2 linked regions of the Robiginitalea biformata HTCC2501 genome follow. The protein of the gene in region 1 interacts with the protein of each later gene in a pairwise test. Links are inferred from orthologs where the notes say so. Each region holds a gene or a part of one and is shown on either strand. Other genes may lie near its edges.

Region 1 (12,022 bases):
AAAATTATACACCACGGCCACCAGGTCTTTATCCTTCATGGTTTTGAATTGCTGGGCCAGGTGTTTCCCTTGTTTCAGACTGCTGATTTTGTGGTACTCCCAATCCAGGTCCAGCCCGAGCCGCTTGAGCTGGGCCCCCAGGAAATCCGCTTCGTGCAGGTTCTTTCCGCCGGTATCCGTGTCGTTTTTCCACCATTTCGGAAACTGACGTTCCATTTCCAGGGGCATTAATCCGGAAAAAATAGCATTTCGCGCATACTGGGTGGCTGTGGGCAGGATGCTGCAGTACGCCTCTTCCGAATCTTTTTTGTAGAAAGGGGAGAGGGCATCCTCAAAGGCAAACCACTGGTCGTAGCGCAGGTTGTCGATAACCACCAGCAGGGTAGGGCCCTCCCGGAGCACCGGGGCAATGCGCTGGTTGAAGAGCGTGTGCGACAGTACGGGGGCTTCCTCCCCGGAGAACCAGGCGGGATATTCTTTTTCGATAAACTTTCCGAATTGCTGGTTGGCCTCGGCTTTCTGGCTCTCCAGGATTTCGAACATGCCCGTGTCTTCGATGTTCTCGAGTTGCAGTTCCCAGTATATAAGTTTCTTGTAGAGGTCCGCCCACCCCTCCCAGGAGTTGATCATGGAGAGGTCCATGGCGATTTTGCGGAATTCCTGTTGGTACCCCGCGGTGGTTTTTTCGGAAACCAACCGGCTGTGGTCCAGGTTCTTTTTGAGTGAGAGCAGGATCTGGTTGGGATTTACCGGCTTGATCAGGTAATCGGCAATCTTGGACCCGATGGCTTCTTCCATCAGGGATTCCTCCTCGTTTTTGGTGATCATGACCACCGGCAGGGAGGCATTTTGCTGCTTGATTTCCGTCAGGGTCTCCAGGCCGGAAAGCCCGGGCATGTTCTCGTCCAGGAAAACAATATCAAAGGATTCCTGCCGGATGGCTTCCAGGGCATCCTGCCCGCTGTTGCAGGTAACTACCCGGTAGTTCCGCTCCTCCAGGAAGAGCAGGTGGGATTTGAGCAGGTCGATTTCGTCGTCTACCCATAGGATGGTAAAGTTCTTCATGCGCCGGTTTTTATACGGGGATTAAGGTCCGGATGCCGGGAAACCGGGTGGCTGCATGCGAATCTGCCGGCAATTGGCTACCTTTGACCCACCTAAAGCCGCCCGCGTTGAAACACGTTCCCAAGCTCAAGATTTTCAACGATCCAATTTACGGATTTATACGCATTCCCAGCAGGCTGTTATTCGATTTAATAGGCCACCCGTATTTCCAGCGCCTGCGCCGTATCTCCCAAATGGGGATGAGCTACCTGGTGTATCCGGGGGCTCATCACACGCGCTTCCACCACGCCCTGGGGGCGATGCACCTGATGCAAAATGCCGTAGACCTGCTCCGCCGGAAAGGACTTGAGATCACCCCGGAGGAGGAAAACGGCCTGCTCTGTGCCATCCTGCTGCACGATATCGGCCACGGGCCGTTTTCCCATGCCCTTGAAAACGAATTGATTCCCGGGCATTCGCATGAGGAGCTCTCCCTGCGCTTTATGCGGCAACTCAATGAGGAATTCAGCGGGCAATTGGAGGTGGCCATTGAAATATTCCGGGGTTGTTATAAAAAGCAATTCCTGAACGAGCTCGTGTCTAGCCAGCTCGATATGGACCGGCTCGACTACCTGAAAAGGGACAGTTTCTACACCGGGGTGGCCGAGGGGAATATCAATTCGGAACGCCTGATAACCATGCTCACAGTCTACGACGGGAAACTCGTGGTAGAGGAAAAGGGCATCTATTCGGTCGAAAAATTCCTGATGGCCCGCCGCTTTATGTACTGGCAGGTATACCTGCATAAAACCGGCCTTGCGGCCGAGCAGGTGCTGGTGCGCCTGCTCCGGAGGGCCAGGGAGCGCTACCTTGACGGAAAGCTGGAGCACTGCGGCCGCAACCTGGAGTATTTCCTGGCCCTGGAAGGGGGCGGCTTCCCGGATACCCCGGAAGCCCTCCACCGTTTTGCCGGCCTGGACGACGTGGATATCCTGGCTGCCCTGAAGGACTGGCAATCGGATCCGGACCCGGTGCTTTCGCGTCTGTGCAAAATGCTGCTAAACCGTCGGTTGCCGGCCATCAAAATCAAGAAGAAGCCCATCGCGGAATCGAAGTTGGAAGGCAAGATTCAGAGGGTGCAGGCAGCCTGGGGCCTGACCCGGGATGAGGCCGGCTACTTTGTGTTTTCCGGGGAAATTGTCAACCGCGCCTACAACCAGGACCGCCAGAATATCAATATCCTCCGGGAAAATGGCAAAATACGCGATGTTGCGAGTACTTCCGACCAGCTCAATCTGCAGGCGCTTTCTGCCGATGTCGTTAAGCACTATATCTGTTACCCCAAGAAAGGCGTAATCTAATTTTTCTTACTTTTGTCACCACTGAAAACAATTAGCACGTAGTACACTTGGAATTTACGGCCAGTCAGATCGCAGGCATCCTGGAAGGCGAAATTGAGGGCAACCCCGAGATTGCAGTCCATAAGTTGTCAAAAATAGAAGAAGGCGAGGCTGGCTCATTGACTTTCCTGGCCAACCCGAAGTATACGCCCTACGTATACAGTACCGAGGCGTCCATCATTATCGTCAACAAAGATTTTACCCCCGAGCAATCCCTGTCCACCACGCTGATCAAGGTGGAGGATGCCTATAAATCCTTCTCCAAACTCCTGGCGTATTACGACCAGGTGAAAAGTGCAAAAACCGGGGTGGAAGACCCGGTGCATGTGGCAGAATCGGCCGAATATGGTAAGGACTGCTACCTGGGCGCATTCTGTTACGTGGGGAATAACGTCCGCATGGGCGACAATGTAAAGATTTACCCAAACGCCTACATCGGCGACAATGTGGTGATCGGAGACAACACGATTGTTTTTGCCGGTGCCAAGATTTATTCGGAAACCCAGATTGGGAGGGATTGCGTGATTCACAGCGGGGCTATCATTGGCGCGGACGGTTTTGGCTTTGCCCCGGATGACGATGGGGTCTATTCCAAGATTCCGCAAACCGGGAATGTCATAATCGAAGACCACGTGGACATCGGCGCGGGCACCACTATTGACCGGGCCACCCTGGGCTCCACCATCCTGCGTCGCGGGGTGAAGCTGGACAACCAGATCCAGATTGCACACAATGTGGAGATCGGCGAACACACCGTCATTGCTGCCCAAACAGGGGTCGCCGGATCTACCAAGATCGGGAAGCACTGTATGATCGGCGGCCAGGTGGGGATTGTGGGACACATCCTCATCGGAGACCGGGTCAAGATCCAGGCCCAGTCCGGGATTGGCCGAAATGTCAAGGACGACGAAGTACTTCAGGGCTCTCCGGCCCTCAACTACGGAGACTTTAACAAATCTTATGTGCATTTTAAAAACCTGCCCCGGTTGGTAAGCCGGGTGGAATCGCTTGAAAAGCAAAACGGTAAGTAATCCTATGACCAAGCAAAGAACCATTGCCAAGGAGGTGACCCTGCAGGGCGTAGGCCTGCATACGGGGGCGAATGTGACCATGAAGTTTGTACCCGCACCTGAGAACCACGGATTTGCCTTTAAACGGGTAGACCTGGAAGGTGAGCCGATTATTGAGGCAGATGCAAATTACGTGATCAACACGCAACGCGGGACGAACCTGGAGAAGCGGGGCGTAAAAATACAGACGTCCGAGCATGTGCTGGCGGCACTGGTGGGGCTCGATATCGACAATGTCCTGATTGAACTGGACTCCCCGGAACCCCCGATTATGGATGGCTCCTCCAAATTTTTTGTGGAAGCCCTGGAGTCGGCCGGCATTGTAGAGCAGGATGCGGACCGGGAGGAATACGTTATTAAGGATGTAATCTCCTACCGGGACGAGGCTACAGGCAGCGAGATTACTGTAATCCCCGCCGAGGAATACCAGGTTACCACGATGGTGGATTTTGGGACCAAGGTCCTGGGGACCCAAAATGCCACCCTGGAACACCTGTCGGATTTCAAGGATGAAATTGCCGATGCCCGCACCTTCAGCTTCCTGCACGAATTGGAAATGTTGCTTGAAAACGGCCTGATCAAAGGGGGCGACCTGAACAACGCAATCGTCTATGTGGACAAGGAGATTTCCGCAGAAACGATGAAAAAGCTCGAAAAAGCTTTTAAAAAGGAAAAACTATCCGTAAAGCCGAATGGCATCCTCGACAACCTGACCCTGCACCACCCGAACGAGGCGGCGCGACACAAACTGCTCGACGTGATCGGGGACCTGGCGCTGATCGGCACGCGTATTAAAGGGAAGGTGATAGCCAACAAGCCGGGTCACTACGTGAATACGCAGTTTGCGAAGAAACTGTCCAAGATCATCAAGCTCGAGAAACGCAACAAGGTTCCGAAGTACGATCTGAACCAGACCCCGTTGATGGACATTACCCAGATCATGAAGATGCTGCCGCACCGGCCGCCTTTCCTGTTGGTGGATAAGATCCTGGAATTGTCCGACACCCATGTAGTGGGGGTTAAAAACGTCACCATGAACGAGCCGTTTTTTGTAGGGCATTTTCCCGGGGCGCCGGTAATGCCCGGGGTACTCCAGGTTGAGGCCATGGCACAGACCGGGGGCATCCTCGTGCTGAGCACGGTGCCCGACCCGGAGAACTACCTTACGTATTTCATGAAGATCGACAATGTGAAATTCAAACAACAGGTTGTTCCCGGGGATACACTAATTTTTAAATGCGATCTGATGTCGCCGATTCGCCGGGGCATCTGCCATATGTCTGCCTATGCCTATGCGAATGGCAAGCTTGTTTCCGAAGCGGAACTGATGGCGCAGATCGTAAAAACCAAAAACGTCTGATATGAATCAACCCCTGGCCTATGTGCACCCGGGTGCTAAAATAGCCAAGAATGTGGTCATCGAACCCTTTGCGACCATCCACAACAACGTAACGATTGGGGAAGGGTCCTGGATCGGGTCGAACGTGACCATTATGGAGGGCGCGCGTATCGGCAAGAACTGCAATATTTTTCCGGGGGCTGTGATTTCCGCCCCGCCTCAGGACCTGAAATACCAGGGGGAGGAAACCACGGTGGAAATCGGCAATAATGTAACTATCCGGGAGTGCGCTACCATCAACAAGGGCACTTCGGACCGGATGAAGACGGTGATTGGCAAAAACTGCCTGATCATGGCGTACTGCCACATCGCCCACGATTGCGTGGTGGGCAACAACTGTATCTTTTCCAACAATTCTACCCTGGCCGGGCATGTAACCATCGGAGACTATGTGGTGCTCGCCGGCCTGGTGGCCGTCCACCAGTTTGTTTCTATCGGCACGCACGCCTTTGTAACCGGGGGTTCCCTGGTGCGGAAGGATGTACCCCCGTATGTCAAAGGAGCCCGGGAGCCCATGTCGTACGTGGGGATCAATTCCGTCGGGCTCAGGCGCCGCGGGTTTACGGCCGAAAAAATCCGGGAAATCCAGAACATCTACCGCATTCTCTACCAGCGCAATTACAACAATTCCCAGGCGGTCCAGATTATCGAGGCCGAGGTGGAAGCTACCCCGGAGCGGGATGAGATCCTGCAATTTATCCGGGATTCCCAACGGGGCATCATGAAAGGTTATTTTAGCAACAACTAGTAGTTTATGGCAAACACATCCGATATCCGGAAAGGACTTTGTATCCGGCACAACAACGATATTTACAAGATTGTGGAATTCCTGCACGTGAAGCCCGGTAAAGGGCCTGCTTTTGTGCGCACCAAACTCAAGAGCATCACCACGGGCAAGGTCATCGACAATACGTTTTCGGCGGGTCATAAAATAGACGACGTACGCGTGGAGACGCGTTCCTACCAGTTCCTCTATTCCGACGGGCAGACCTACCACTTTATGAATACGGACGATTACAACCAGATAGCGCTTCAGGAAAGCGCCCTGGATACACCTGAACTCCTCAAAGAAGGAGAGGTGGTAACCATTATGTTCAATACGGAGGACAGCATGCCGCTTTCGGTGGATATGCCTGCCAGCGTGGTATTGGAGGTTACAGAGGCGGAACCGGGCGTCAAGGGCAATACCGCCACAAATGCGACCAAGGTAGCCGTCGTGGAGACCGGGGCGCGGATCAACGTGCCGCTCTTTATCAACGAAGGGGACAAAATCAAGGTGGACACATCCAATGGGTCCTACATGGAACGCGCCAAAGATTCATAGATGAAATTTCCCGGGAATCACACACTAGGCGATATTGCCGGCATTCTCGGGTGCCGCTTTGTGGGCCCCGCGGATTTCCCGGTTGGCGGTATGAACGAAATTCACGTGGTGGAGCCCGGGGATATCGTTTTTGTGGACCACCCGAAATATTACGACAAAGCCCTGCAATCCGCTGCAACCGTTATCCTGATCAATAAGGAAGTCGATTGCCCGGAAGGCAAGGCCCTGCTGATATCCGAAGACCCATTCCGGGATTTCAATAAACTAACCCGGCATTTCCGGCCATTTGAAGGTTTTGGGCAATCCATTGCAGAGACGGCCGAGATTGGCAAGGGGACGGCAATAGGGCCCAACGTGCGAATTGGGGCCCATGTCCGTATCGGGAAAGACTGCGTGATCCACCCCAACGCAACCATCGGGGACCATTGCATCCTGGGCGACCGGGTGATTGTGCAATCGGGTACCGTTGTTGGTTCCGACGCCTTCTATTACAAGAAGCGCCCGGAGGGATTTGACCGCCTCCTCTCGGGAGGCCGGGCCGTCCTGGAGGACGATGTGGAACTCGGCGCCCTCTGTACAATCGACCGGGGCGTTACCGGAGACACGCGGGTGGGCGCCGGCAGCAAGCTGGACAACCAGGTCCACGTAGGGCACGACACGGTCATCGGCAAGCGTTGTTTGATCGCTTCCCAGACCGGGATTGCGGGTTGCGTGGTCATCGAGGACGAGGTAACCCTGTGGGGCCAGGTTGGGGTAATCAGTGCGATAACCATAGGCAAGGGGGCTGTAATACTCGCCCAGGCAGGCGTATCAAAATCCTTGGCAGGCGGGAAGACCTATTTTGGCAGTCCGGCAGAGGAATCGCGCGAGCGCATGAAACAGCTGGCAGCGCTCAGGCAGATACCCGCCCTGGCCGCCCAGTTGAAAAAACAATAAGAATTCAATAGCCCAAATTGATCGTAAGGCCTATTTTTGTGAAAACCAAAACACGGATACATGAGCGTTCTAGTTAACAAAGACTCCAAAATAATTGTACAGGGTTTTACCGGAAGCGAGGGAACCTTTCACGCCGAACAGATGATCGATTACGGCACGAATGTCGTCGGGGGCGTCACCCCGGGCAAAGGCGGCCAAAAGCATCTTGGCAAACCGGTCTTTAACACTGTTCAGGACGCCGTATCCGAAACCGGGGCCGATACCTCAATAATCTTTGTCCCGCCGGCTTTTGCCGCCGATGCCATCATGGAGGCGGCCCACGCCGGGATCAAGGTGATCATTACGATTACCGAGGGGATTCCGGTAGCCGATATGATTAAGGCCCATAGTTATGTAAAGGACCGCGGCAGTCGCCTGATCGGCCCGAATTGTCCGGGCGTGATTACCCCCGGGGAAGCCAAGGTGGGCATCATGCCGGGCTTTGTATTTGAAAAGGGCGGCGTGGGCATCGTTTCCAAATCGGGGACGCTTACCTATGAGGCAGCCGACCAGGTAGTGCGGCAGGGGCTCGGCATTACCACGGCCATCGGTATCGGGGGAGACCCGATTATCGGGACTACCACCAGGGAAGCCCTGGAATTGCTGGTAACCGATCCGGAAACCGAATGCGTGGTGATGATCGGCGAAATTGGAGGGCAACTCGAAGCCGAGGCAGCCCGCTGGTACAAGGAAAGCGGAAGCAAGAAGCCCGTAGTTGGCTTTATTGCCGGAGAGACGGCGCCTGCAGGGCGTACCATGGGGCACGCCGGGGCGATTGTCGGCGGCAGCGACGATACGGCACAGGCCAAAAAGCGCATTATGCGGGAATGCGGGATCCACGTGGTGGATTCCCCGGCCAAAATCGGGGAGAAGGTCTCCGAAGTCCTCGCCTGAATTCGTTAACAGTATAATAAAGTCCCGCCCTGAGCGGGATTTTTTATGGCATCTTGCATCAAACCCGTTATCTTTGGGTAGAAGCTATCCTAAACCAACAGCTACATGAAAATCCTAGAAGGAAAGAAAGCGATCATCACCGGGGCGAGCCGCGGTATCGGAAGCGGCATCGCGGAAGTTTTTGCCCGGGAGGGTGCCGATGTTGCCTTCACATACAGCAGCAGCGACGGGCCGGCCAAGGAGCTCGAAAACAAATTAAGCGGCATGGGCGTCAAGGCCAGGGCATACAAAAGCGACGCGTCCAGCTTTGAAGCGGCCGAAGAGTTGGTGGCCCGGGTCCTGGAGGATTTTGGCGGTGTGGACATCCTGGTCAACAATGCCGGTATCACCAAGGACAACCTGCTGATGCGGATGAGCGAAGAGGATTTTGACAAAGTGATTGAAATCAACCTGAAATCCGTGTTCAATATGACCAAGGCAATCCAGCGCACCTTCCTCAAGCAACGGGGCGGCTCCATTATCAATATGAGCAGCGTGGTGGGCGTCAAGGGAAATGCCGGTCAGGCCAATTACGCCGCTTCCAAAGCGGGGATGATTGGTTTTACCAAAAGCGTGGCCCTGGAACTCGGGTCGCGGAATATTCGGTGCAATGCAATTGCGCCGGGCTTTATCGAAACGGAAATGACCGAGAAACTCGACGAGAAAACCGTTCAGGGCTGGCGCGACGCCATTCCCCTCAAACGGGGCGGGACCCCGGAGGATGTGGCGAATGCCTGCCTGTACCTCGCTTCGGATTTGTCGGCCTATGTGACGGGTCAGGTGCTGCACGTGGACGGCGGCATGCTCACCTGACAATTCCCGAGGTGGCCAATTTACTGACAGGTCGGCCCGGGAAAGGCCATTTGGATTTAACGCTAAATCACGCATGATGTTTTTGGGTTATGCAGGCATTGTCCTCCTGTCGGGACTACTCGTATTGCTGGTTGACAGTCGTGTTAACCGGCATCTGAAAATGAATTAAAAGGAAGAAAGACGTAAATGCCCGACCATCCGGTATTTTGGATTGTGCTCTGTGCCATCCTGAGCCTTGGACTGGTTTGGTTTCAGTACTTTTTCCGGCCGGGGCCCACCCGGTTCCGGTACTTCCTGGCAGCCCTCCGCTTCTTTGCGGTCTGGGGCCTGCTCGTATTGTTGATTAACCCAAAGATTCGCGAAACCCGGGTATTCCTCGAAAAACACCGCCTGGTCCTGCTGCTGGACAACAGCGCATCCATCCGCACGGACAGTTCCCGACAGGCCCTGTACAACCTGCGGTCCCTTTTTGGCCGCGACCCGGAAATCGCAGATCGATTTGACCGGGACCTGTTCACCTTTGGCGATGCAATGCGCTTATCGGACAGCCTCGATTTTACCGCCGGCAGGACCAATATCGGGTCTGCGCTGGACCGGGCAACCCAGGCCATCAACTCGGACCATGCGGTTATCCTGATTGCCACGGACGGGAACGAAAATTCCGGGAGGAGCTATCTGCAGGCGGCAGGGACGGGCATCCCCGTGTACCCCATTGTGATCGGGGACACTACCCGGTATCGGGATATCCGAATCGACCAGCTGAATGTAAACCGCTATGCTTTCCTGGACAATAAATTCCCGGTAGAAGTCCTGGTTTCCTATTCCGGAGACGCTCCGGCAGTTGCAGAATTGGAAATCACCGACAACGGTAATCGGGTGTACCGGGAAACCGTCCGCCTGGGCGCAGGCAACTCCACCTGGCAATCGGAAATTCTGCTCGATGCCCAAGCGGTGGGCTTTCACCGGCTGGCTGCACAACTCAGCGCGTTGCCCGGGGAACGCAATACCTCCAATAACCGTCGGATTGCGGGCCTGGAAGTGGTGGACGAACGGACGCGGATCCTGTTGGTGCATACCGGGAACCATCCGGACCTGGGGGCACTCCGGCGGAGTATCCTACAAAACGAACAGCGGGAGGTTCGGCTGGTGAGCCCCGAGACAGCCCTTGAGCAACTGGATGCCGCCGACCTGCTGATCCTCTACCAACCGGATACCCGGTTCCGGTCCCTTTTCCAGGCCCTTGCGCAAAGGGATGTACCCAGGATGACCCTGACCGGCCCCCGGACACACTGGTCGTTTCTCAACCAGGCACAATCGGTGTATGAACTTGCCGATATAGGCCCCGCCGACGATATTTTGCCATTGCGGGATGCCGGGTTCGGGTACTTTGACCTTTCCGATTGGGACGTGTCCGGATATCCCCCCCTGGAAGGCCCCCTGGGAAATTTGTTGATCGGGGCGGAGAACCAGACACTGCTCGGCCAGCAGGTTCGCGGGGTGGACATGGAGGAACCCCTGCTTGTACTGATTAAAGGCCCCTACCGGGAGGCGTTGCTGCAGGGCAGCGGAATCTGGCAGTGGCGGATGGCCGCCTTCAGGAATTCCGGGGATTTTGCCTCATTTGACGAGTTTATCGCCAAAACCCTTCTGTTCCTGACGGCAGGAGGCAGCAGTAAACGCCTGACCCTGGACTATCAGCCGCTGTATGAAGACAGCGGCAATGCCCGGATTCGGGCCCGGTTTTACGACGAGTCCTTTGCATTTGAACCCGGGGCCCGTTTAACCCTCGAACTTGCCGACAGTACCGGGAACCGTCTGGAATCCCGGCCCATGGCGCTCCGGTCGGACTTTTACGAAGCCGATGTGGCCGGGCTGCCTCCGGGCACCTACCAGTTTACGGTCATTGCCGGCGATTCGGGCTTCAGCGAGTCCGGGTCCTTCAGCCTGATGGCCTTTGATCTGGAGGCCCAACAGCTTTCCAGCGATGCAGCCACGTTGGGGCTTCTGGCCCGGGAGACCGGCGGGGCCCTCTATTACCCGGATACGGCTTCCGAACTCCGGGACAGCCTGCTGCAGGCAGATCGCTTCCGCCCCGTTCAGAAAAGCCGCAGGAATGTTGTACCTTTAATAGATTTCCGCTGGCTGCTCTTTGGCATCGTCAGTTGCCTTGCAGCTGAGTGGTTTATCAGAAAATATAACGGATTGCTATAATTGAAATTTACTATGGACAGATTACCCAAAATTGCCTTACCGGCAGTCATTACGATTATTTTACTCATTATCCTCATCTCCAAATCGGCCGTAACCATCGGTTCCGGTGAAGCGGGGGTCCTCTACCGAACCTTCGGGGATGGAGTGGTAACCGACGAGCCCCCATTGGGGGAAGGGTTCCACATTGTTGCGCCCTGGAACAAAGTCTTTATCTACGAGGTGCGCCAGCAGGAAGTATTTGAAAAGATGAAAGTACTCTCCAGCAATGGCCTGGATATATCACTCGACGCTTCGGCCTGGTTCCAGCCCAAGGCCAGTGACCTCGGCAAACTGCATCAGGAAAAGGGGGAGGAATACAAAGAGCGCATCCTGTTGCCGGCTATCCGGTCTGCGGCCCGGTCGGTTGTGGGGCGCTATACCCCGGAACAGCTCTACTCCAGTAAGCGGGACGCCATCCAGCAGGAAATATTCAGCGAAACCCAGAAAATTGTAGACGACCAGTATATCCAGCTCAATGAGATCCTGGTGCGCGATGTAACGCTTCCCGCAACCATAAAGGAAGCCATCGAGCGGAAATTAAAACAGGAGCAGCAATCCCTCGAATATGAATTCCGGCTGATCAGCGCCGATAAGGAAGCCCAGCGGCAGCGGATTGAGGCCCAGGGTAAAGCCGACGCCAACCGCATCCTGAGTGCTTCCCTGACCGATAAAATCCTTTCCGATAAGGGAATAGAGGCTACATTGAAACTTGCGGAATCGCCCAATGCCAAGGTGGTTGTTGTTGGGTCCGGCGAGGACGGCCTACCAATCATCCTGGGCAACAATTAATTTCTGCAGCTTTTATCTTTAAAAA
Region 2 (12,127 bases), 830 kb from region 1 along the record:
CAGCTGGTTTGACGGGACAAGTACCACCCACCAGGCGCTTAAAAAAGTCGGGGCCATCATTGAACGGCCGAATTTCTACCCCTACATGAGCGCCCTGCAAAATCTCCGGCTGGTCTGCCGGATCAAGGAGGTGCCCTATACGCGGATACGGGAAAAACTCGAACTGGTGGGGCTGTGGGACAGGCGCAACAGTAAGTTCAAGACGTATTCCCTGGGGATGAAACAACGCCTGGCCATCGCCTCTGCCCTCTTGAACAACCCGGAAATCCTGATCCTGGACGAACCGACCAACGGCCTGGACCCCCAGGGGATCCACCAGATCCGGGAACTTATCAAACAGATTGCAGCCCAGGGCACTACCATCCTGCTGGCCTCCCACCTGCTGGATGAGGTCGAAAAGGTCTGCTCCCATGTTGTGATCCTCCGCAAAGGGGAAAACCTCTACACGGGCAAGGTAGACGGCATGCTGGCCAGCCACGGTTATTTTGAACTGAAATCCGCCGATATCGATGCCCTGGAGGCATTCCTTGGAAACCAACCGGAATTCGGCAGCTTCACGCGGGAAAACGGCCTGCTCACGGGGTACCTTGAGGACCCCCTGGAACCGGAAGTGCTCAACGAACGCTGTTTTAAAAACGGTATCCGGTTATCCCACCTGGTCAAGCGCAAAGAAAGCCTCGAACAACAATTCCTGGCCATCACCAACAAACAGGAAGCCCGCAATTCCTAAAATACAACCTGCATGAAACGCCTGCTCCAAATAGAATTCATCAAACTCTGGAACAACCGGGCCAGCCGCTTTTTGGTCCTCGCCTACTTTGGGCTGATTGCGCTGATCGCCCTGGTGACCTCCATCAAAATCGACTGGGGGCCCCTGAAATTCAACGTAGCGGACATCGGGATTTTTAACTTCCCCTATATCTGGCATTTCAACACCTTTATGATTGCCTTTTTAAAGGTTTTCCTGGCCATCGTCATCGTCTCGATGATCTCCAACGAGTACAGCAACAAGACGATCAAGCAGAACCTCATCGACGGGTTGTCCAAGAAAGAGTTTATCGCCTCCAAGGTCCTGACCATCGGCGTGCTCGCCATTGCCTCTACCCTTTTTGTATTCCTGATTTCGCTGGTTTTGGGGCTGATGCATTCGGATTACGATGAAATTGCGATCATTTTTTCCGACCTGGAATACCTGGCGGCCTACCTGGTAAAGTTGTTCGGTTTCTTTGCCTTCTGCTTCTTTGTGGGCATGCTGGTGAAGCGGTCCGCCTTCGCCCTGGGCTTCCTGTTTATCTGGTTTATCGGGGCGGAATTCATCCCCTGGGTCTACCTGACGTCCAAATACACCAAGGGCTACGCGGATTCCATCTACCAGTTCTTCCCTTTCGGGTCCATGTGGCAAACGCTGTCCGAACCGTTTACACGCCTGTCCGTGATCCAGTCGGCCGCCCGGGAAGTTGGGGAGGAAATCGTAAAGGACTACGCAGTCCACGGTTTTCAATTGCTCATCGTCCTGGCCTGGTCCGCGATATTTATCTACCTGTCCTACGTCCTGCTCAAAAGACGCGATCTCTGATATCCGTGCGACGCGATCTTTGATATCCGCAGTTGCGGCATCCAACCGGACCCCGGTGGGCCGTTTATCCGCAATGTCTTCCCCCTGAACGCCTTTCGGTCCGGGATCCGGGAATATTTCGTAATTTACCCTTCCTGGACCGATGAAAATGTTTCAAAAATTGCTATGTGTGGCCGGGCTGCTCTGCGCGCTCGCTACCCGGGGTCAGGAATGCCCCCAACCGGTCTTCCCGGCAGACGGCCAAACGGCTGTTGCCGTGGATGCGAGTATCCAGTGGACCGCCGTTACCGGGGTTACCGCCTACAGCCTGACCATCGGTACCACCCCGGGTGGGACGGAAGTCCTGCCGCTGACCTCAGTGGGGCTTGCCACCTCTTATGCCCCGGCCCGCGGCCTGCCGGATAACCAGGAGATTTTTGTAACCCTGTACATCTTTAACCTGACCCAGGGAACAACGCCCTGCACATCGTTTAGCTTTACCACCGAAGACGTCACCACAGCACCCGGATGCACGGTGCTGCTCAGCCCCACTGACGGATCCCGGAATGTCCCGGTGGGGACGGACATCCGCTGGGCGTACAGCCCGACGGCCACCTCCTACACCATTTCCATAGGCACCAGCCCGGGCGGCTCCGACCTGGTTGACGGGGCCACCGTTGATGATGCGCTCCGCTTTGTGCCGCCCGCCGACCTGCCGGAAGAACAGGATATCTACGTCCGTGTGGTGCCGCAAAACGAAAACGGGGAACCCACCGGCTGTTCCGAGTCTACCTTCAGGACCGGCCCCCTGGCCACCCTCCCCGGCTGCTCGGTGCTCCGTTACCCGGCGGATGGGGAATCCAATATCCCCCTGTCCCCGGTCCTGGAGTGGGATCCGGTACCCGGGGCCACCGGGTACATCGTGTCCATCGGCACCTCCCCGACCACCAACGATGTCCTGGACAGCGCTGATCTTCGCAATGTCACGGAAACCGACGTCATCAATTTTTTGCCGAATACCATCTATTTCGTCCGCATCGTTCCCTATAATTCGGCCGGGGAAGCCCTGGGTTGCGGGCAGACGACTTTTTCCACCATCCTGGGATGCGGCCCGTATTTCGACGCGGGCGGAAATCTGGTGGACCTCCATCCGGAAATTACCTTTCCCGCAACGGTAGGAATCTGCCGGGACAACCCGGTCAATACGGTCAGCGCTATCGATGCGGCAGACGGCTACCGGTGGTACCTGGTGGAAGCACCCGGGCGGGAGCGGCTACTGGCGGAAGGCCCGGACTTTGAAATTCCCGGGGAAGGCACCTACCGGCACGAGATCTACAATACTTTCACAGGGGTTTCCGGGGATTTTGAGTGCAGTTCTTCCAGGGAATTCACAGTGGCCGTTTCTGAAGCTGCCATCCCCGAAGACACCGATATCCGGCTGGGTGCCGGGGTGATTCGAATTGAGGCAAATGTATCCGGAATCGGGGATTACGAATTTTCCCTGGGCAATGCCGACGGGCCCTACCAGGAGAGCAACGTCTTCAGCGACCTCCCCCTGGACTCCTACCGGATATACGTCCGGGACCGCAATGGGTGCGGGATCACAGAAATCCTGGTGGAACCGGACCTGACAGCAGAGGGTTTCCCGAACTTCTTTACCCCGAACGGGGACGGACGCAACGACCGCTGGCAGTTTATCCTCCCGGAAAGCGGCATCAGCCCGGTTCGCGAAATCTCGATCTTTGACCGGTACGGCAATTTGATCGCCCGGGTGGACCCTCAGTCCGATGGCTGGGACGGAACCCTCCGGGGAAATCCCCTCCCACCGAGCGATTACTGGTACCGGGCTGTAGACAACCAGGGAGGCGTAGTCACCGGGCATTTTACCTTAAAACGCTGAAACAGGATGGAAACCAGAAGCCTATATTTCCTGCTCTTCGCGCTCCTGTTTGGCCAGCTGGCCCCCGGTCAGACGTGCCCCCAACTTATATCCCCGGCCAACGGGGAGGAGGACGTCCCGGTAGATGCGGCCATCTCCTGGACGGACCCGGGAAGTTTTTCAGGTTTTATCGTCTCCATCGGCACGACCCCGGGCGGGGTGGACATCCTGACCAACCGCACCTCCTCGCCCATCAGCGGGTATAAGCCCGAAACCGGGTTGCCGGAAGACACCTGGATCTATATCAGCTTTATCCTGATCCTGGCGGACGGGACGGAAATTTCCTGTCCGGGATACCGGTTCCGGACGGCCCCTTTTGACCGGCCCCCGGACTGTACGCGCCTGCTGGCTCCCCGCAACAACGCCGAAGAAGTCGCCCTGGGGGAAGAATTAATCTGGGACTACGCACCACGGGCCACGGGGTATCTGCTGACCGTACTGACTTCCCAGGGTGACACGCTGGTGGCCGAACGGGACATGGGGAACATCCTCGATTTCAACCCCCCGGGGAATTTCCCCCCCGAGACGGATATATTTGTACAGATCACGCCGTACAACCGGCTGGGGCCTGCGCCGGGGGGGTGTCCGGCGGAGCGCTTCCGGACCGGGGCTTCCACGGTGGATTGCGGCCCCCAGCGACCGGAAATTCCCGGCTTTCCGGGGGCTGTTGGCCTGTGTCCGGAACTGGGTTATGCGGAGGTATCGGCTCCGGCAGGGGCGGACGGGTATAACTGGTTCCGGGTGGCTGCCGACGGGTCGCAGCAACTCGTTGCGAGCGGCAGAGAAGTCCGCCTGGACGTTACGGGCAACTATTTCCTGGAGGCGTACAACGAAGTAGGCTCTATCAACGAGTTTGCTATCTGCAATACGCTCGTGGAATTTTCCGTGGTGACCACCCCTCCCCCGATGATCCGGCGCACGCAGGTATCCCGGGAAGTGGACGGGTTGCGCATCCAGGTTTTCCTGGAACAAAACGGGGCGTATGAATATTCCCTGGATCCCGTGTCGGGGTTCCAGTCGTCCCCGATCTTCAGCGGGCTGCCCCTGCAGGGATATACCGTCTATGTTCGGGATGCCTTTGGGTGCGGGCAGGTGCAGCAGGAGGTTGCCCGGAGCCTGAGCGCTGCCGATTTTCCGCCCTTTTTCACCCCGAACAACGACGGGGCCAACGACCTCTGGCGGTTTGACCCGCCGCAGGACCTCTCGGACGCCTATGTGGAAACTATCCGGATATTCGATCGATATGGGAATTTCCTGATCGAACTCGACCCGGAATCCCGGGGTTGGGATGGCAATGTCAACGGCAAACCCGTGCCCGCCTCCGTGTACTGGTTTGTAGCCGTTTCGCTCCGGCAGGAGGTGATCCGGGGCTATTTTGCCCTGAAACGATAGGGATGCCCACCGCAATTTCCATCCCTGCCCGAAAGATCCGCACCCCGCGGCAAGATTCTGCTTCCGGGCGAGGAAGCCTCCCGGGGCTTTTGTATTTTTAAGGCATGAAATTCAAGGTAGTTTCGGAATTCCAGCCGACAGGGGACCAGCCGGCCGCCATCGCCCAGCTCAGCGGGGGGATTCGCGAGGGGGATCGATACCAGACCCTGCTGGGGGTTACCGGGTCCGGCAAAACATTTACCGTTGCCAACGTCGTGGAACAGGTACAACGACCTACCCTTGTGCTGGCGCATAACAAGACCCTCGCGGCCCAGTTGTATTCCGAGTTCAAGATGTTTTTCCCGGAAAATGCCGTGGAGTATTTTGTGTCCTACTACGACTATTACCAACCCGAGGCCTACATCCCCACAAGCGGCCTGTACATCGAGAAGGACCTATCCATCAACGAGGATATCGAGAAACTCCGGCTGAGTACCACCTCCTCCCTCCTCTCCGGGCGGCGGGACGTGCTGGTGGTTGCCTCGGTTTCCTGCCTGTACGGTATCGGGAACCCGATTGAGTTCCAGAAGAACGTAATCCATCTTGAACGGGACCAGGTACTGGCCCGCACCCGGTTGATGCACCAGCTGGTCCAGAGCCTGTATTCCCGGACGACAGCGGATTTCCGCAATGGGAACTTCCGGGTTCGGGGCGATGTCCTGGATGTCTTCCCCGGCTATGCGGACCACGCTTTCCGCATCCATTTCTTCGGGGATGAAATCGAGGCCATCGAAGCCTTTGATCCTTATAATAACAAGGTGATCGAAGAATATGAAACCCTGAATATCTACCCGGCCAATATGTTTGTGACTTCCCCGGATGTCCTCCAGGAAGCCATCCACAAAATCCAGGACGACCTGACTGCCCAGGTTGCCTATTTTAAGGAAATCGGCAAGCCCCTGGAGGCAAAACGCCTGGAGGAACGGACAAACTTTGACCTGGAGATGATCCGGGAGTTGGGGTACTGCTCGGGTATTGAAAATTATTCCCGCTACCTGGACGGGCGCGAGCCAGGTACCCGGCCGTTCTGCCTGCTGGATTACTTCCCGGACGACTACCTGATGGTGGTGGACGAAAGCCATGTGACCATCCCCCAGGTACACGCCATGTACGGAGGCGACCGGTCGCGGAAGGAGAACCTGGTGAACTACGGGTTCCGCCTGCCTGCCGCCATGGACAACCGTCCGCTGAAATTCGAGGAATTTGAAGCGCTTCAAAATCAGGTAATCTACGTCAGCGCCACACCGGCCGACTACGAGATGCAGCAGAGCGGCGGGGTGTATGTGGAACAGGTTATCCGCCCTACCGGCTTGCTCGACCCGGTTATTGAGGTTCGGCCAAGCGAAAACCAGATCGACGACCTGGTGGAGGAAATCCAATTGCGGGTACAGCGGGACGAGCGCACCCTGGTCACCACGCTCACCAAACGGATGGCCGAGGAACTGACCAAATACCTGACCCGTATTGACGTTCGCTGCCGGTACATCCACAGCGACGTGGATACCCTGGAGCGGGTGGAAATCATGCAGGACCTCCGCAAGGGGATTTTCGATGTGCTGGTGGGGGTCAATTTACTGCGGGAGGGGCTCGACCTGCCCGAGGTATCCCTGGTGGCCATCATCGATGCGGACAAAGAAGGGTTCCTCAGGAGCAACCGTTCGCTGACCCAGACGGTGGGCCGGGCAGCCCGCCACCTGCAGGGCAAGGCCATTATGTATGCGGATACCGTGACGGACAGCATGCAAAAGACCATAGACGAAACGAATTACCGCCGGCAGAAACAACTCGATTACAACAAGGAACACGGAATCACCCCCAGGGCCCTGAAGAAAAACCTGGACAGCGTGCTGGCCAGAAACTCGGTCTCCACCTTCCACTTCGAGAAAAAGGAACGCGATGCAAGGGAACCGGACCCCGCCTACCTGACCAAGGAGCAAAAAGAGGAACTGATACGCAAAAAACGCAAGGACATGGAACGGGCCGCCAAGGACCTGGACTTTATGCAGGCGGCCAAATTGCGGGACGAAATAAAAGTGCTGCAGGAGAAAGCCTGATTGCAGGAGAAAGCCTGATTGGAGGAGAAAGCCTGATTGGAGGAGAAAGCCCGATTGCGGGAGAAAGAACATTTATTGGCCCACTTTGAATTCCGGGTGATGTGCCACATACCCTGCCGGCCGGGATTTCCACAAAAAAAACGCCCCGAAACCGGGGCGCTTCCCTAACTAACCAACTAAACAAACCAACCATTATGAGGCCCGTTAGGTGGGCCAGCCATAATTCGTTTACTTGCCAATTTCAATAAGCCGCTTTGGCTTCGGCAAGGCTTCTTCTTTCTTAGGGAGTGTAAAACGCAGGATACCGTCTTCGTAGTTGGCTTCGATGGCCTCCTCGTTTACGGATTCCGGCAGGGTAAAGGCCCGTTTGAAATTCGAATACCAGAATTCCCTGCGGGTATATCCCTTTTCGTCTTCCTGTTTCTCCTCTTTGTGCTCCATGGAAATGGTCAGCACGTTGTCGTCGACCTCAATGTTGAAGTCTTCTTTCTTCTGACCCGGGATGGCCAGCTCCAGGGTAAAGTCGGTCTCCCCCTCGCGGATATTCACCGCAGGCAGGTTTTGGTTGTAGCGATCTACCCCGCCGAACCAGTCGGGCATCATCACGTCGTTCCAGAAGCTTGGAAACAATCCGGTGTGTTTACGTACTAGTGTCATGATATGTAATTTTTTGTTGTTTTAAAATTTCACCCTATAGAGAGCAAACTACATACCGATTGGGAAATGCTGTCTTTATGACATATATGTTGGAGTTATCCCTGCCTTATTGGCAGGTGTCGGTGGCGGCTCCGCAGGTTTGTCGGGGTGTGAACGGCACGCCCCCTCAGGGACAAACAGCTACCTTCCTTGAATTGCCGCAGGCCTTAAATGAAGTGGGCGTTAATTGCAGTGGACTGAATTGTAGCCGGTTTAATTGTAGTGGGCCTTGAAGATATTGATCAAAACGTCCGGGGGGACGATCTTATCCGGGTAGCGGTGCATGATAGTCAGCACCTGCTCGATAGCGGAAGGCCGCAGGCCCATACCCAATCCGATATCGTGTAATCGGCGTATCTCCTCCGGGTGGCGGTCCTTGTCTACATTCATCAGCAGGACGAGCCGGTGGAATTGCAGGATGCGGTCTGCCTGGGTTTTGGGCATGATCTTTTCGACCTGGCTCTCAAAGAGCGAATCGAAGTCCTCCCGGTGCACCCCCAGTTGCTCGGACACCCCCAAAAGAAAGGAATATTCCGAATCCTTGATAGCGGTATCGGCCCGAGCAAAGGAAATCATTTCCGAAAGTATGCTGAGTTTCTCCTCGTAGGTGCTCATAGGCGGGACCGGGTTGGGTGATCGTTACTTAGATAACTCGAAATTCCGGGATTTCGTATATCCGGAACCCGTGGATCCCAACCCTCCGAAAAGGCATCGCCGCATGGTATAATCACATAAAAAATCCCGCAAAACCCAATGACCGGATGCCACCGAAAAGGTCCTGCGGGATTATCCTAAATAGGCTGTCCCTTAGCTGGTAAACCGGATCGGCACCTCATAGGTCCCGCCGCTTTGAAGCCCTGTACCCGCAATGTTGTGGTAGTTCAGCTTGGCCTTTACATAGCGCTCCAGCCGTTCGTTGTCCGTGCGTACGGAGAGGACGACAATCTCATTGTCGTTGTTGACGGTAAAACGCACCCAGGCACTCAACTCCTGATTGTCTTCCAGAACAATGTTGTTGTCTTTTAAAATGTCCCCGATCTTGGCGCACACCTTGGTTTCGGGAGCAATCGGTTCGGTGGTACCCTCTGTTGCCAGGGCATTGGCGGAAAACAAAAGGGCAGCTGCTACGGATAAAACACTAAATTTTCTCATGACGTTGTTTGTTTTGATGATTGATGAATGAAGTTCTTTGATTAAAAAGACGAGTGCTGCAGGCAATCGTTACAATTATTTACGCTTTTAACATTTTTTTAATCGATTTTCTGATAATTCCATACTTCCTGGCGGTTATTTCCAAAAAGACTTCAAAAAATACCTCCGGAATCCTGAGCGTCTGTTCAGCAGACGGTTATCGGATACGAAGACATGGCAAATGTCTGCCCGATCTGCGAGACCGGCAAGGAGGCAGGTGAAATTTCACCCAGGCTTAATACCCGGACGCCTTCCGTATCAATAACAAAAAAAAGGGGTCATGTTCTCGTAACATGACCCCTCCGGTTTGTTTCCTGAAAGAATTTCAGGCAAGCACTTCCTTCACCTTGTCCGCGGCTTCCTGGAACTGAACTGCGGAGTGTACCGCCAACCCGGAATTATCCAGGATCTCCTTGGCGAGTTCGGCGTTGGTGCCCTGCAGGCGCACGATGATCGGCACCTTTATGGCGTCTCCCATATTCTTATAGGCATCCACGACACCCTGGGCCACCCGGTCGCAGCGGACGATCCCTCCGAAAATGTTGATAAGGATGGCTTTGACGTTGGCGTCCTTGAGGATGATCCGGAAGGCTTCCTCCACGCGTTTTGCATCGGCCGTCCCTCCGACGTCCAGAAAATTAGCAGGTTCGCCACCGGCCATCTTGATCAGGTCCATGGTTGCCATGGCCAATCCGGCCCCGTTCACCATGCAACCGACATTCCCGTCCAGGTCCACGTAATTCAGGCCCACGGCACGCGCCTCCACCTCGATGGGGTTCTCTTCCCTCAGGTCCCGCATTTCCGCATACTGCTTGCGGCGGAAGAGCGCATTGTCGTCCAGGGACACCTTGGCATCCACAGCCAGGATTTTATCATCCGAGGTCTTCAGTACCGGGTTGATTTCAAACAAGCTCGCATCGCTTTGCTCATACGCCTTGTAGAGGGAGCTTACAAATCGTGTCATTTCCTTGAAAGCCGTACCCGAAAGCCCCAGGTTAAATGCGATTTTGCGGGCCTGGAACGGCAGCAGGCCGGTAGCCGGGTCTATCTCTTCGGTGAAGATCAGGTGGGGGGTCTTATCGGCTACCTCCTCGATATCCATCCCGCCTTCGGGGGAATACATGATCATCACACGCGATTCCGCCCGGTTGAGTAGTACGGACATGTAGTATTCCTCCGTGTCGCTGTCTCCCGGGTAGTAGACGTCTTCCGCAACCAGTACCTGGTGCACTTTTTTACCTTCGGCAGATGTCTGGGGGGTTACCAAATTCATCCCGATGATCTCCTCGGCGATGGATTCCACCTCTTTCAGGTTTTTGGCCAGTTTCACCCCGCCGCCCTTGCCACGGCCCCCGGCGTGGACCTGAGCCTTGATGACATGCCAGCTCGTGCCGGTTTCCTGTGTGAGCTGCTTGGCAGCATCCACGGCTTCCTTCTTGTTATGGGCCACGATGCCGCGCTGGATGCGGACGCCGAAACTCGCCAGAATCTCTTTTCCTTGGTATTCGTGTAAATTCATGTTGGTTTTATAAGGAGTTGCATGCAAAAATAGCAAACCGCATGGACTTCCCCTAATGCAAATGCCTTCGGGTCACTCCGGCTCAATATCCTTGAAGTCGAGCGGGTCAAAATTGCGGAAATGCCCGTTCATTTCGATGCGTTCCCGCGTTTCATTCAACTGCTGGAGCACCCGGATGGTCTCCCTGAGGTGGTCCAGCAAAAAATCCAGGCGCGCGGCCTCGCCGGGAATCTGCAACAGGCTGTATTCCTGTTCAAAGGACAAACCCATTTTATGGGCCAGGGTATAGCTGTTGAACAGTTCCCGCTTTACCGGGCCAAAGGGCAGGTCCATCAATTCATAGAGTTCCCGGCACGCCTGGTATACCGCTTCGGTCTGAACGGGCACGGCGTCATTCACCGCGTCCAGGAACCGGATTTCGCCCCCCGGGTAGCTTTTACCCTCCAGCACCGGCTGGAAGCGCACCACCCGGAACACCTGCCGCGCCACACAGACGACGTCCATCGAACCGTCTGCATAGGTATTCACGATGTCCTTGAGCTGGACCTCCGTACCATAGGCAATCGTATTCTCGATGTAAACGGGTATCCCGAAGGTCTGGGCCTCCTGCCGGCAGTCTCTGATAAGCTGCTTGTAGCGCTCCTCAAAAATATGGAGAGGGACGGACTCCCCGGGAAAGAAAACGGATTGTAAGGGAAACAGCGGTAAGACCATATTGGGATTTTGCTTAAATCTACAAAGCGGCAACAGAAGATTCAACTTCCCGGGTATTTTATATTTGTTGCATTTATAACAATTTGTTTTAATTTAAAATCACTGTCTGATTTTTTTGACGGTACGGTATAAGTGAATTAGTTTTGCCCAAATTCATTCGATTATGAAAGGGAAGGATCTACTGGGGATTGCAAAGGATTTTGGTGCACCTGTGTACGTTTACGACGCAGGGAAGATCCAGTCGCAGTTTAAACGGCTTACCCATGCATTCCGGGTAGTTCCCAAGCTCAAGCTGAACTACGCCGCCAAGGCTTTGTCCAACCTGTCCATCCTCCGGTTGCTGAACAACCTGGGGAGCGGCCTGGATACCGTCTCCATCCAGGAGGTGCAACTGGGGCTCCTGGCCGGTTACCGACCGGAAGACATCATTTACACCCCCAACGGGGTGTCCCTGGAGGAAATCGAGGAAGCCGCCAGCCTGGGGGTGCAGATCAACATCGACAACCTTTCCATCCTGGAGCAATTTGGCAGTAAACACCCGGACATCCCGGTGTGTATCCGGATTAACCCGCACGTGATGGCCGGGGGCAATTCCAAGATATCGGTGGGCCACATCGATTCAAAATTCGGCATCAGCATCCACCAGATCCCACACCTGCTTCGTATAGTGGAGCTCACCAAAATGAAGATCAACGGGATCCATATGCATACGGGAAGCGATATCCTGGATATCGACGTCTTCCTGTACGCCTCCGAAATCCTGTTCGATACTGCCATGCATTTTAAGGACCTGGAATTCATCGATTTCGGCAGCGGTTTCAAAGTCCCCTACAAAGAAGGAGATATCGAGACAAATGTGGAGGAATTGGGCGAAAAGCTCGGGGGTCGCTTCCGGGAGTTCTGCGACGCCTACGGGCGGGAACTCACCCTGGCTTTCGAACCCGGCAAATTCCTCGTGAGCGAGGCCGGGTATTTCCTGGCCAGGGTAAACGTGGTCAAACAGACTACATCGACTGTATTTGCGGGGG

What was found.
Region 2: the proteins of sucD (region 1) and sucC interact in binary tests that used the Escherichia coli proteins (3 or more experiments, as listed by UniProt). The link is inferred for Robiginitalea biformata HTCC2501 from one-to-one orthologs.

What each region holds. Positions count from the first base shown.
Region 1 is NC_013222.1:2,590,466-2,602,487, reverse strand. Bases 6,436-9,169 are described here. They hold sucD (succinate--CoA ligase subunit alpha), read left to right. Parts: upstream 6,436-7,233; coding sequence 7,234-8,106; downstream 8,107-9,169. Other genes in these bases: RB2501_RS11490 (vWA domain-containing protein), read left to right, coding at 9,145-9,169; fabG (3-oxoacyl-[acyl-carrier-protein] reductase), read left to right, coding at 8,212-8,958; RB2501_RS11505 (UDP-3-O-(3-hydroxymyristoyl)glucosamine N-acyltransferase), read left to right, coding at 6,436-7,173. Also shown: T9SS response regulator signal transducer PorX, read right to left, coding at 1-1,065; RB2501_RS11530 (HD domain-containing protein), read left to right, coding at 1,173-2,405; lpxD (UDP-3-O-(3-hydroxymyristoyl)glucosamine N-acyltransferase), read left to right, coding at 2,453-3,475; RB2501_RS11520 (bifunctional UDP-3-O-[3-hydroxymyristoyl] N-acetylglucosamine deacetylase/3-hydroxyacyl-ACP dehydratase), read left to right, coding at 3,480-4,874; lpxA (acyl-ACP--UDP-N-acetylglucosamine O-acyltransferase), read left to right, coding at 4,876-5,661; efp (elongation factor P), read left to right, coding at 5,668-6,237; more of RB2501_RS11505, read left to right, coding at 6,238-6,435; more of RB2501_RS11490, read left to right, coding at 9,170-11,169; RB2501_RS11485 (prohibitin family protein), read left to right, coding at 11,182-11,997. UniProt on the Escherichia coli protein: Succinyl-CoA synthetase functions in the citric acid cycle (TCA), coupling the hydrolysis of succinyl-CoA to the synthesis of either ATP or GTP and thus represents the only step of substrate-level phosphorylation in the TCA.
Region 2 is NC_013222.1:1,767,127-1,779,253, reverse strand. What follows is about bases 8,289-11,127. They hold sucC (ADP-forming succinate--CoA ligase subunit beta), read right to left. Parts: upstream 10,386-11,127; coding sequence 9,192-10,385; downstream 8,289-9,191. Other genes in these bases: RB2501_RS07880 (LON peptidase substrate-binding domain-containing protein), read right to left, coding at 10,458-11,099; RB2501_RS07890 (hypothetical protein), read right to left, coding at 8,483-8,827; RB2501_RS07895 (hypothetical protein), read right to left, coding at 8,289-8,290. Also shown: RB2501_RS07925 (ABC transporter ATP-binding protein), read left to right, coding at 1-730; RB2501_RS07920 (ABC transporter permease subunit), read left to right, coding at 743-1,576; RB2501_RS07915 (T9SS type B sorting domain-containing protein), read left to right, coding at 1,719-3,455; RB2501_RS07910 (T9SS type B sorting domain-containing protein), read left to right, coding at 3,462-4,886; excinuclease ABC subunit UvrB, read left to right, coding at 4,991-6,979; RB2501_RS07900 (Hsp20/alpha crystallin family protein), read right to left, coding at 7,208-7,636; more of RB2501_RS07895, read right to left, coding at 7,889-8,288; lysA (diaminopimelate decarboxylase), read left to right, coding at 11,263-12,127. UniProt on the Escherichia coli protein: Succinyl-CoA synthetase functions in the citric acid cycle (TCA), coupling the hydrolysis of succinyl-CoA to the synthesis of either ATP or GTP and thus represents the only step of substrate-level phosphorylation in the TCA.